DNA from 4 places in the Delftia sp. JD2 genome. Region 3 is predicted to be linked to each of the others. Evidence: predicted binding sites of a transcription regulator. Region 3 holds the regulator's gene; each other region holds the start of a gene.

Region 1 (2,199 bases), on a different contig from region 3:
GTCCAGCCCCATGATCTTGTCGCCGGGCTCCAGGAACGCCAGGTACACGCCCTGGTTGGCCTGGCTGCCCGAGTGCGGCTGCACGTTGGCGTGCGCGCAGCCGAACAGCGCCTTGGCACGCGCAATGGCCAGGTTCTCCACGGCATCGGCATTGGCGCAGCCGCCGTAGTAGCGCACGCCCGGGTAGCCCTCGGCGTATTTGTTGGTCAGCACCGAGCCCTGCGCCTCCATCACCGCGCGGCTCACGAAGTTTTCAGAGGCAATCAATTCAATCGAGCGTGACTGGCGAATCCGCTCGGCCGCGATGGCATCCCAGGCCTCGCTGTCTGCCTGTTGAAGATCCAGTGAATTGATTTTGGGAAGCGATAAATCGTCCATGTCGCATTGGCTGTCTTGGAGGCGCTGAAGCACAGGAATCGGCAGCGTCCGGTTTATGGAAGGATTTGGAAACCAGGGCGCATCGGTAATGGGCAGTCTACAAAGTGCAGCGGCCTTGATTCCGACCATGTTTCAGCGGGTGAGCAGACCAATTAAGGTGGCATGCCAATGTAAACCGTTGAAAAAGCGGTCTGGTTCATTGTCGAAAATAGGTCTGTTTGAATCCATGCTCTCTCCATAGAATTCGCCGCCAGACGTTGAAAGTCATGAGATCCAATACCGCCACGAATTATTCGCAATCTGCAGCCGGGGAGATTGATTCAAGGTGGAATATGACAGAGTGAAGAAATCCATGACAACGTATCTGCCATCTGCAGCGACATTTGAAGCGCTATTTGCAGCGCCATTGGTGATTGCGGCAGATGGAGAAAGCGGGGGAGGGAATAGGCGATTTGACTCAGATCAATCAAGTTCAATCACACGGAGTTGAAAAATGAATCTCGATATCTCTCGGACAGATGACGCCGTGCGCGATGCGCTCAAAAAGCTGTCCCTGCTCTGGAAGTCAAGAGCGGCCGTGAATCAGGACCTGCCTGATTACTGCGGCTTGGCGTTCGACCCCGCCCGGCAGGACTTCACCGCCTCGCTGCTGCCGTTTCGCGATCACCAGGCATGGGTGGAGGCGCCACAGCACCTGCGCGACCAATGCCTGTCCTACGCCTGGGGCATCTACAACCTCAAGACCATCTACATCGAGTGCAACGTGGTCACGCCGGCCTGCGAGGACATCATCAAGACCCCGCCGCCCAGCGCCAACCGTGCGCTGCTGCAGGACGTCATGTCCCAGGCCCTGCTGGACGAGGCCCTGCACACCCGCATGTCCATCATGGCCTGCAACTACATCTACGAGATGCGCGGCCTGGCGCCGCTGGACTACGCGGACTTCAACCTCGTAGGCTGGCGCAACGGCGTGCTGGCGCAGTGCGGCGCGGAATGGGAGCGCCGCCTGGCGCGCTTCGCCATTGCCTGCGCCAGCGAGACCCTGATCACCGACTACCTCAAGACCATGGCCGAGGACCGCTCCATCCAGCCCATCTGCCACGAGGTCACGCGCACCCACGCCGTGGACGAATGGAGCCACTCCAGCGTCTTCAGCTCGGTGGCCACCGACATCGTCCAGGGCCTGAGCAACCGCGAGCGCAGCTACCTGCGCTCCATCATCCTCAAGACCGTGCAGATGTTCGCCAACAACGAACTGGGCGCCTGGTCCACCGTCTTCACCATGGTCGGCATGCCGCATGCGCGCGACATCCTGCACGACGTGGGCGACAGCAACGAGATCGGTGTCTACACCGACTCGGTGCAAAGCCTGATCGACCGCATCGGCCTGGCGGGCCGCAACCTGGGCGGCAGCGTGGCGCTGGTGTCCTCGGTCCTCGAGGAGATGCAGGCATGAGCGCCGCCCTCCAGGCAGGCAGCGCGCTGGCGCGCTGCGCGGCGGCACGGGCAGAGGCGGGCGGCGTCATGGTCTACACCCTGCGCGTGCAGGGCACCTCGGCGCAGTTCCTCGGCGGCTTGCGGCCCGGCCGGCATGTGGCCATCGAGCATGCCGACGCCAATGGCGCCGTGCAGCAGCGGCTGTACTCCATCACCCGATACGAGCCCTGCAGCGAGCACGACGGCGCCGGCCAGTTCGACATTGCCGTCAAAAGCTCGGGCCGGGGCAGCGTCTCCGACCACATGCATGCGGTGCTGCGCGCAGGCTCCACGCTGCCGCTCGGCCACGTGGCCGGTGACATCACGGCCGACCTGGTGCTGGGC
Region 2 (2,199 bases), on a different contig from region 3:
TGCTGTAATGGCGGCGGGCCGGCCCGTGCGGCAATTCTTTCACAGGAGACATTCGATGGAACGAAAAGTCGTGCGTACCGGCAAGCGCCGGGCACAGGTGGGCGGCGGCAACCTACAGGGAATGCGATGGACCTCAAACCGCTGATCACGCTGGTGGCCATCATCAACCCGCTGGCCATCGTCCCCTTCTTCATCCACTACACCGAGGGATTCAGCGCCCAGCAGCGCCAGCAGACCATTCGCACGGCGGCGCTGGCCTCGTTCTGCGTGATCGCGGCCTGCGCCATCATCGGGCTGCAGGTGCTGGACTTCTTCAACATCTCGCTGCAGAGCTTTCAGGTGGGCGGTGGCCTGCTGCTGCTGATCAGCGCGATGAACATGCTCAACGCCCGCCCGGCCGAGGAACGGCCCAACGCGCCCACGCTGGTCGCTGGCGCGGAAAAGGCTGCCATGGGCAACAGCATTGCCGTGGTGCCGCTGACGATTCCGCTGCTGACGGGGCCGGCCTCCATGTCCACCGTGGTGATCTACGCCGACCAGGCACGCACCATCTGGCAGCACCTGGCCCTGGTGGGCTATGGCGTGGTGGTGGCGCTGGTGGTGATGGTCTGCTTTTCGCTGGCCGACCCGATCGCCCGCGTGCTGGGCAAGACCGGCATCAACGTGATGACGCGGCTCATGGGCCTGATCCTCGCGGCCCTGGCCGTGGAGGTGATGGCAGGCGGGCTGGTGAAGATCTTCCCCATCCTGGCCTCGCCCGCGATCGTGCCCTGAACGGGCTGGCTGACTGGTGGCCTTTCTGCCGGTTCAGATCGGCGCAGGCCGGATCAGGCCGGCACGGCCCGCGCGCGGTCGGCGCTGCCGTCGCAGGCACCGCCGCAGCCCGTGATGGGCTGCTCGGGCAAGGCCTCAGGGTGCGCCAGGGAGCCCGTGGCGGGATCGAAGCCCGCACTGCGCAGATGAAGGGCCAGCGCCGCATCCATGGTCTGCGCATGGTGCACGAACCAGGCCGCCAGCTCGCCCGCCATGCTGCGGATCACGGCCAGATCACCGGCCGCCGCCTTGCTCGCCCCCTCGCGCATCACCTGCAGCACCACCTTGTGCTGCAGGCTGTGGCAGTTGGTGCTGGTGAAGCGCGTGGACTGCATCCAGCGGTCTTCCTGGTCGAAATGCACCTGTGTATGCGCGATCAGCTCATCCCAGCGCGCGCACAGCTGCGCATCATCGGCCGCCTCCACCTCGGCCAGCAGCAGGACGAACTCCTGATGCACCTCGTCCATGGCCGGCAACTCCAATGCCAGCGCTCCGCTCCATTCCAGCACGGCCATATGCTTCTCCTGCCTTCATCGTGAAAGCCTGCAGCTTAGGAACAGCACCGCCCAACCCGTTTGACCCACATCAGCCAACCCGAAAACAGCAAAGCCCCGCGAGCGGGGCTTGGTCAAGGCGGATAAAACTGGCGCGCCCCAACATCAGGGACGCCAAGCAAGCGCCGCCTCGCGGCGAGGGCGTCGTCCCCCTCCCTCGCGTAGCGAGTCGAGAGGGGGAAGCGGCGTCAGCCGCTCAGGGGGAGCTTACTGTCCAAACTTCCGCTTGGCATCAGCCACGCAGGTGTCCTTGGCAGCGCCGCTCATGGTGTCGCAACGGGCCTTGGCAGCCTTGTAGTCGGCTTCGCGGGTTTCCTCGGCAGCGTCCTTGCGGGTTTCGGCCACGTTGGCAGCCTTGGCTGCGGAGTTGGACGCGGGCTCGGCCTGGGCCTTGTTCACCTTGGCGGCTTCCACGGCGTGCACGTGGGCGGCCTTGGCATCCTTCACGCAGACATCCTTGGCGTCGCCCTTGAGGTCATCGCACTTTTCCTTGGCGATGTCGTAGTCCGCATCAGCCTTGGCCTTGAGTGCCTTTTCGCTGTTCTTGGGCGAAGGATTGCGGCGCGATTCCAGTTCGGCCTTGGCCACGTTTTCCTGGCCCTTGGCCTGCTTCTCGCAGACGTCCTTGGCGTTGTCCTTGAGCGGCTTGCACTGTTCCTTGGCAGCCTTGTAATCGGCCTCGATCTGGTTCTTGGCGGCCGTGTGCTCCGCATTGGTCATGGCCATGGCGCCGGAGGCCATCAGGCCCAGGGCGACAGCGGAAAGCATATGGCGAAAGCGTTGCGGTGTTTGCATGATGGAACTCCTTGTATTTGTACTGAACCGGCCCTTG
Region 3 (2,199 bases):
CGACGCCGGCAAGCCCTGGTGGAAGTTCGGCCATGTCTGGCTGGTGGTGGCCGGCCCGGCGGCCGTGGTGGTCGCTGCCGTGATCACGGCCATCATCGCCATCAATGGCGCCGATCCCGTGATCGACCCCGACTACTACCGCAACGGCATCACGATCAACGAGCGTGCCGATGGCGTGCGCGAAGTGCCCAAGAGCATGGCGCCCGCCGTCACCGGCCGCAACCATGCGGCCACGCCCGCGCACGATCACCCCACGGACCGCTGATCGCCGTGCACTCCTGCAACAGGCCGCAGTCGTGGCCTTTTTGCATGGCGGATCGCATCTCCGGCATGCGCGACGGGTGAGGGTTTCCTACAGGCGTGCAGGGCGCTGCGGGGCTTGGCGCCATGCGTTGGCGCGGCGCACAATGAAGGCGACCCCTCGACAGCACAAGGAGATCGCTGATGTTGGCCCAACGCTGGATGTGGATTGCCTGGCCTGCCTTTCTGGCAGCCGCCGTGATGGAGATGCTGGTTTTTGCCTTTGTGGACCCGCTGGAGCTGCATTGGCTCGGCGACCTGGGCTGGTCGCGCCAGGGCATCTACACGCTGGCCTTCTTCGCCTTCTGGGGCGTGACCATGCTCTCCAGCCTGATGACCACCATGCTGGGCCGCTCGGCCCGCGATCTCAATGACGGCGTGGTCTCCGAGCCCGACCCGGATCTGGCCATGCAGGGGCTGGGGCGGGACTGAGCGAGAGCCCGCCGCAATGAACAAGGCCCGCTGTCGCGGGCCTTGTTCATTGGCGGATGAATGCTTGCCGCCCCTGCAGCCTCACTGGCACTGCTGGCTGTTGACGATGCGCTTGAGCGCCTCCGTGTCCAGGATGCGCAGATGGCGCTGGCGCACCTCGATGATGTTGTCGTCCGCGAACTTGGAGAAGGTGCGGCTCACCGTCTCCAGCTTCAGGCCCAGGTAGCTGCCGATTTCCTCGCGCGTCATGCGCAGCACCAGTTCCGACTTGGAAAAGCCCCGCGCATGCAGGCGCTGCACCAGGTTGAGCACGAAGGCGGCCAGGCGCTCCTCGGCGCGCATGCTGCCCAGCAGCAGCATCACGCCGTGCTCGCGCACGATCTCGCGGCTCATGACCTTGTGCACATGGTTTTGCAGGGCCGTGACCTCGCGCGACAGGTCTTCCAGCTTGTCGAAGGGCATGACGCAGACTTCGGCGTCTTCCAGTGCGACGGCATCGCAGGTGTGGTGGTCGTTGACGATGCCGTCCAGGCCGATGATCTCGCCGGCCATCTGAAAGCCTGTGACCTGGTCGCGTCCGTCCTCGGTGGCCACGCAGGTCTTGAAGAAGCCGGTGCGGATGGCGTACAGCGAGGTGAATGTCTCGCCGTTGCGAAACAGCAGGCCTCCGCGCTTGACCTTGCGGCGCGTGGCCACGATGTCGTCGATGCGCTGCATCTGCTCGGCATCCAGGCCCATGGGCATGCACAGTTCGCGCAGGTTGCAGTTGGAGCAGGAGGCTTTGATGGTCTGAAGGTTCATGGAGTGATAAACATCAGCGGCACACAGCGTGCCGGCGGTGACCTCGTGGATTGCGATGAGTTGGATCAAATTGTCGCAGCAGTCCCTCAAACAACTCTTGATGTGAGTCAAGGACATGACCGATGTGCTGCGGCACAGTCGAGGTATTAGAGGAAAAAACCCATGACCGCTGTCACCCCAGAGCTGCTGCGTCGCTTTGACGTACCGGGGCCCCGATACACCTCGTTCCCTACCGCCGACCGCTTTGTCGAGGCCTTTGGTGCAGAGGACTATATCCTGGCGCTGCAACAACGCAAATCGAGTACCGCAGCGCGTGCCATGCCTTTGTCGCTGTATGTGCACGTGCCCTTTTGCGAGTCGCTTTGCTACTACTGCGCCTGCAACAAGATCGTGACGCGCCACCACGATCGCGCCGCCGTCTACCTGGACTACCTGGCGCGCGAGATGGCCTTGCACACGGCCCATTGCGGCAAGGGCCAGACCGTCAGCCAGCTGCACCTGGGCGGCGGCACGCCCACCTTCTTCTCCGACGACGAGCTGCGCACGCTGATGGGCCTGTTGCGCGAGCATTTCAAGCTGGAGCCGGGTGGCGAGTACTCCATCGAGGTCGATCCGCGCACCGTCAGCGTCGAGCGCCTGGCCGTGCTCAAGGAGCTGGGCTTCAAC
Region 4 (2,199 bases), on a different contig from region 3:
GCGATGTGGTCATTCCCACGGCCATCACCATCACGGTGCTCGCCGTGCTGGAGCTGCCCATGGCCTGGTGGCTGAGCCGCGGCTTCGGGCTGATGGGGATCTGGATGGCGCTTCCGCTGTCCTACACCCTGACGCTGTGCCTGCAGACCGCCTACTACAAGCTGGTCTGGAAGAAGCGCCCGATCCGCCGCATGGTGTAAGGCGTGCGCCATGCAAAACAGGCTTCCCGAGGGAAGCCTGTTTTTTTGGGGGGTGGGCAAAGCGTCAGGCGTTCAGGTCCAGCACCACGCGCCCTTCGATCTTGCCTTCATGCATGCGCGCGAAGATGTCGTTGATGTTCTCCAGCCGGTCGGTGGACACGGTGGCCTTGACCTTGCCCATGGCTGCGAAGTCCAGCGACTCCTGCAGGTCCAGCCGCGTGCCCACGATGGAGCCGCGCACCGTCACGCCGCTGAGCACCATGTTGAAGATGGGCAGCGGAAAGCTGCCGGGCGGCAGGCCGTTGAGCGATACCGTGCCGCCGCGCCGCACCATGCCCAGCGCCTGCTCGAAGGCCTTGGGCGATACCGCCGTCACCAGGGCGCCGTGTGCGCCGCCAATCTCCTTTTTCAGGTAGGCCACAGGGTCCGTGGTCATGGCGTTGACCGTGACCTGTGCGCCCAGGCGCCTGGCCAGCGCCAGCTTGTCGTCATCCACATCCACCGCCGCCACGTTCAGGCCCATGGCCTTGGCGTACTGCACGGCCATGTGGCCCAGGCCGCCGATGCCCGAGATCACCACCCAGTTGCCGGGCTTGGTGTCCGTGACCTTCAGGCCCTTGTAGACGGTGACGCCCGCGCACAGCACGGGTGCGATCTCGATCAGGTCCACGCTGCCGGGCAGCAGGCCCACGAAATTGGCATCGGCGAGCGCGTACTGCGCAAAGCCGCCGTTGACGGAGTAGCCGGTGTTCTTTTGCTGCTCGCACAGCGTCTCCCAGCCGCCCAGGCAATGCTCGCAATGGCCGCAGGCCGTGTACAGCCAGGGAATGCCCACGCGGTCGCCCTCCTTCACGTGGGTGACGCCCGCGCCCACGGCGGCCACGTAGCCCACGCCTTCGTGGCCGGGAATGAAGGGCGGATTGGGCTTGACGGGCCAGTCGCCCTGCGCCGCGTGCAGGTCGGTATGGCAGACGCCGCAGGCCTCGATCTTCACCAGCACATGGCCGGGATCGGGCCTGGGCACCGGGACTTCCTCGATGGTGAGCGGCTTGCCAAACTCCCGCACCACGGCGGCCTTCATGGTCCTGTTCATTCGCGCCATCCTTTCTTTGCGTCAAAGTAGGTACAGCATTTCAGCGAAGCGACCTGAACGCCTTGATCAAAATCAGGCCTTGGACCATCAAGGACAAAAAAAGCGGGCAAGGAAAACCTTGCCCGCTTTTCAGGGATGCGAATGCAGGCCTTACACGGGCTGGCCCACCAGATCATGGCCCTGCGTGCCCACGATGCGCGCCTTCACGAAGTCGCCCACCTTGTAGGTCTTGCTGGCCTTCTCGGGCGGCAGCAGGTGCACCAGGCCATCGATCTCGGGCGCATCGGCATAGCTGCGGCCCACGCCACCCTTCTTGCCCAGGCCCACGGACTTGTCCACCAGCACCTGCATGGTCTGGCCCACGCGCTTTTGCAGGCGCGCAGTGGAAACCTCTTCGGCCACGGCCATGAAGCGCGCGCGGCGCTCCTCACGCACTTCCAGGGGCAGCATGCCGGGAATCTCGTTGGCGGCAGCGCCTTCGACCGGGCTGTAGGCAAAGCAGCCCGCGCGGTCGATCTGCGCCTCGCGCAGGAACTGCAGCAGGTGCTCGAACTCCTGCTCGGTCTCGCCGGGGAAGCCCGCGATGAAGGTGGAGCGGATCACCAGATCCGGGCAGATTTCGCGCCAGCGCTGCAGGCGCTCCAGGTTCCTCTCGCCGTTGGCGGGGCGCTTCATGCGCTTCAAGACATCGGGATGGCTGTGCTGGAAGGGCACGTCCAGATAGGGCAGCACGCGGCCCGTGGCCATGAACGGAATGATCTCGTCCACGCTGGGGTACGGATAGACATAGTGCAGGCGCACCCAGGCGCCATAGGGCTCGGCGATCTCGGCCAGCGTCTGCACCAGTTCGAGCATGCGCGTCTTGACCGGCTTGCCGTCCCAGAAGCCCGTGCGGTACTTCACATC

Evidence for each region. The regulator FNR, encoded in region 3, switches genes on or off when oxygen is low (the NO sensors DNR and NnrR bind a similar motif). The targets are predictions, from matches to a motif close to TTGATNNNNATCAA.
Region 1: a site for FNR is predicted at 831-844, ahead of ACM14_RS08155 (diiron oxygenase). Genes of this name have one in related genera too.
Region 2: a site for FNR is predicted at 1,389-1,402, ahead of ACM14_RS28915 (hemerythrin domain-containing protein). Genes of this name have one in related genera too.
Region 4: a site for FNR is predicted at 1,356-1,369, ahead of adhP (alcohol dehydrogenase AdhP). Genes of this name have one in related genera too.

Annotation. Positions count from the first base shown of each region.
Region 1 is NZ_LFJT01000010.1:99,280-101,478, reverse strand. Features, by position in the region: gene ACM14_RS08160 (serine hydroxymethyltransferase) at 1-378, opposite strand, end outside; gene ACM14_RS08155 (diiron oxygenase) at 872-1,834, shown strand; gene ACM14_RS08150 (2Fe-2S iron-sulfur cluster-binding protein) at 1,831-2,199, shown strand, end outside.
Region 2 is NZ_LFJT01000095.1:3,015-5,213, forward strand. Features, by position in the region: gene ACM14_RS28910 (MarC family protein) at 127-774, shown strand; gene ACM14_RS28915 (hemerythrin domain-containing protein) at 828-1,328, opposite strand; gene ACM14_RS28920 (hypothetical protein) at 1,575-2,162, opposite strand.
Region 3 is NZ_LFJT01000049.1:38,825-41,023, forward strand. Features, by position in the region: gene ACM14_RS22475 (FixH family protein) at 1-265, shown strand, start outside; gene ACM14_RS22480 (hypothetical protein) at 445-732, shown strand; gene fnr (fumarate/nitrate reduction transcriptional regulator Fnr) at 814-1,533, opposite strand; gene hemN (oxygen-independent coproporphyrinogen III oxidase) at 1,696-2,199, shown strand, end outside.
Region 4 is NZ_LFJT01000018.1:60,714-62,912, forward strand. Features, by position in the region: gene ACM14_RS12175 (MATE family efflux transporter) at 1-200, shown strand, start outside; gene adhP (alcohol dehydrogenase AdhP) at 265-1,293, opposite strand; gene rimO (30S ribosomal protein S12 methylthiotransferase RimO) at 1,444-2,199, opposite strand, start outside.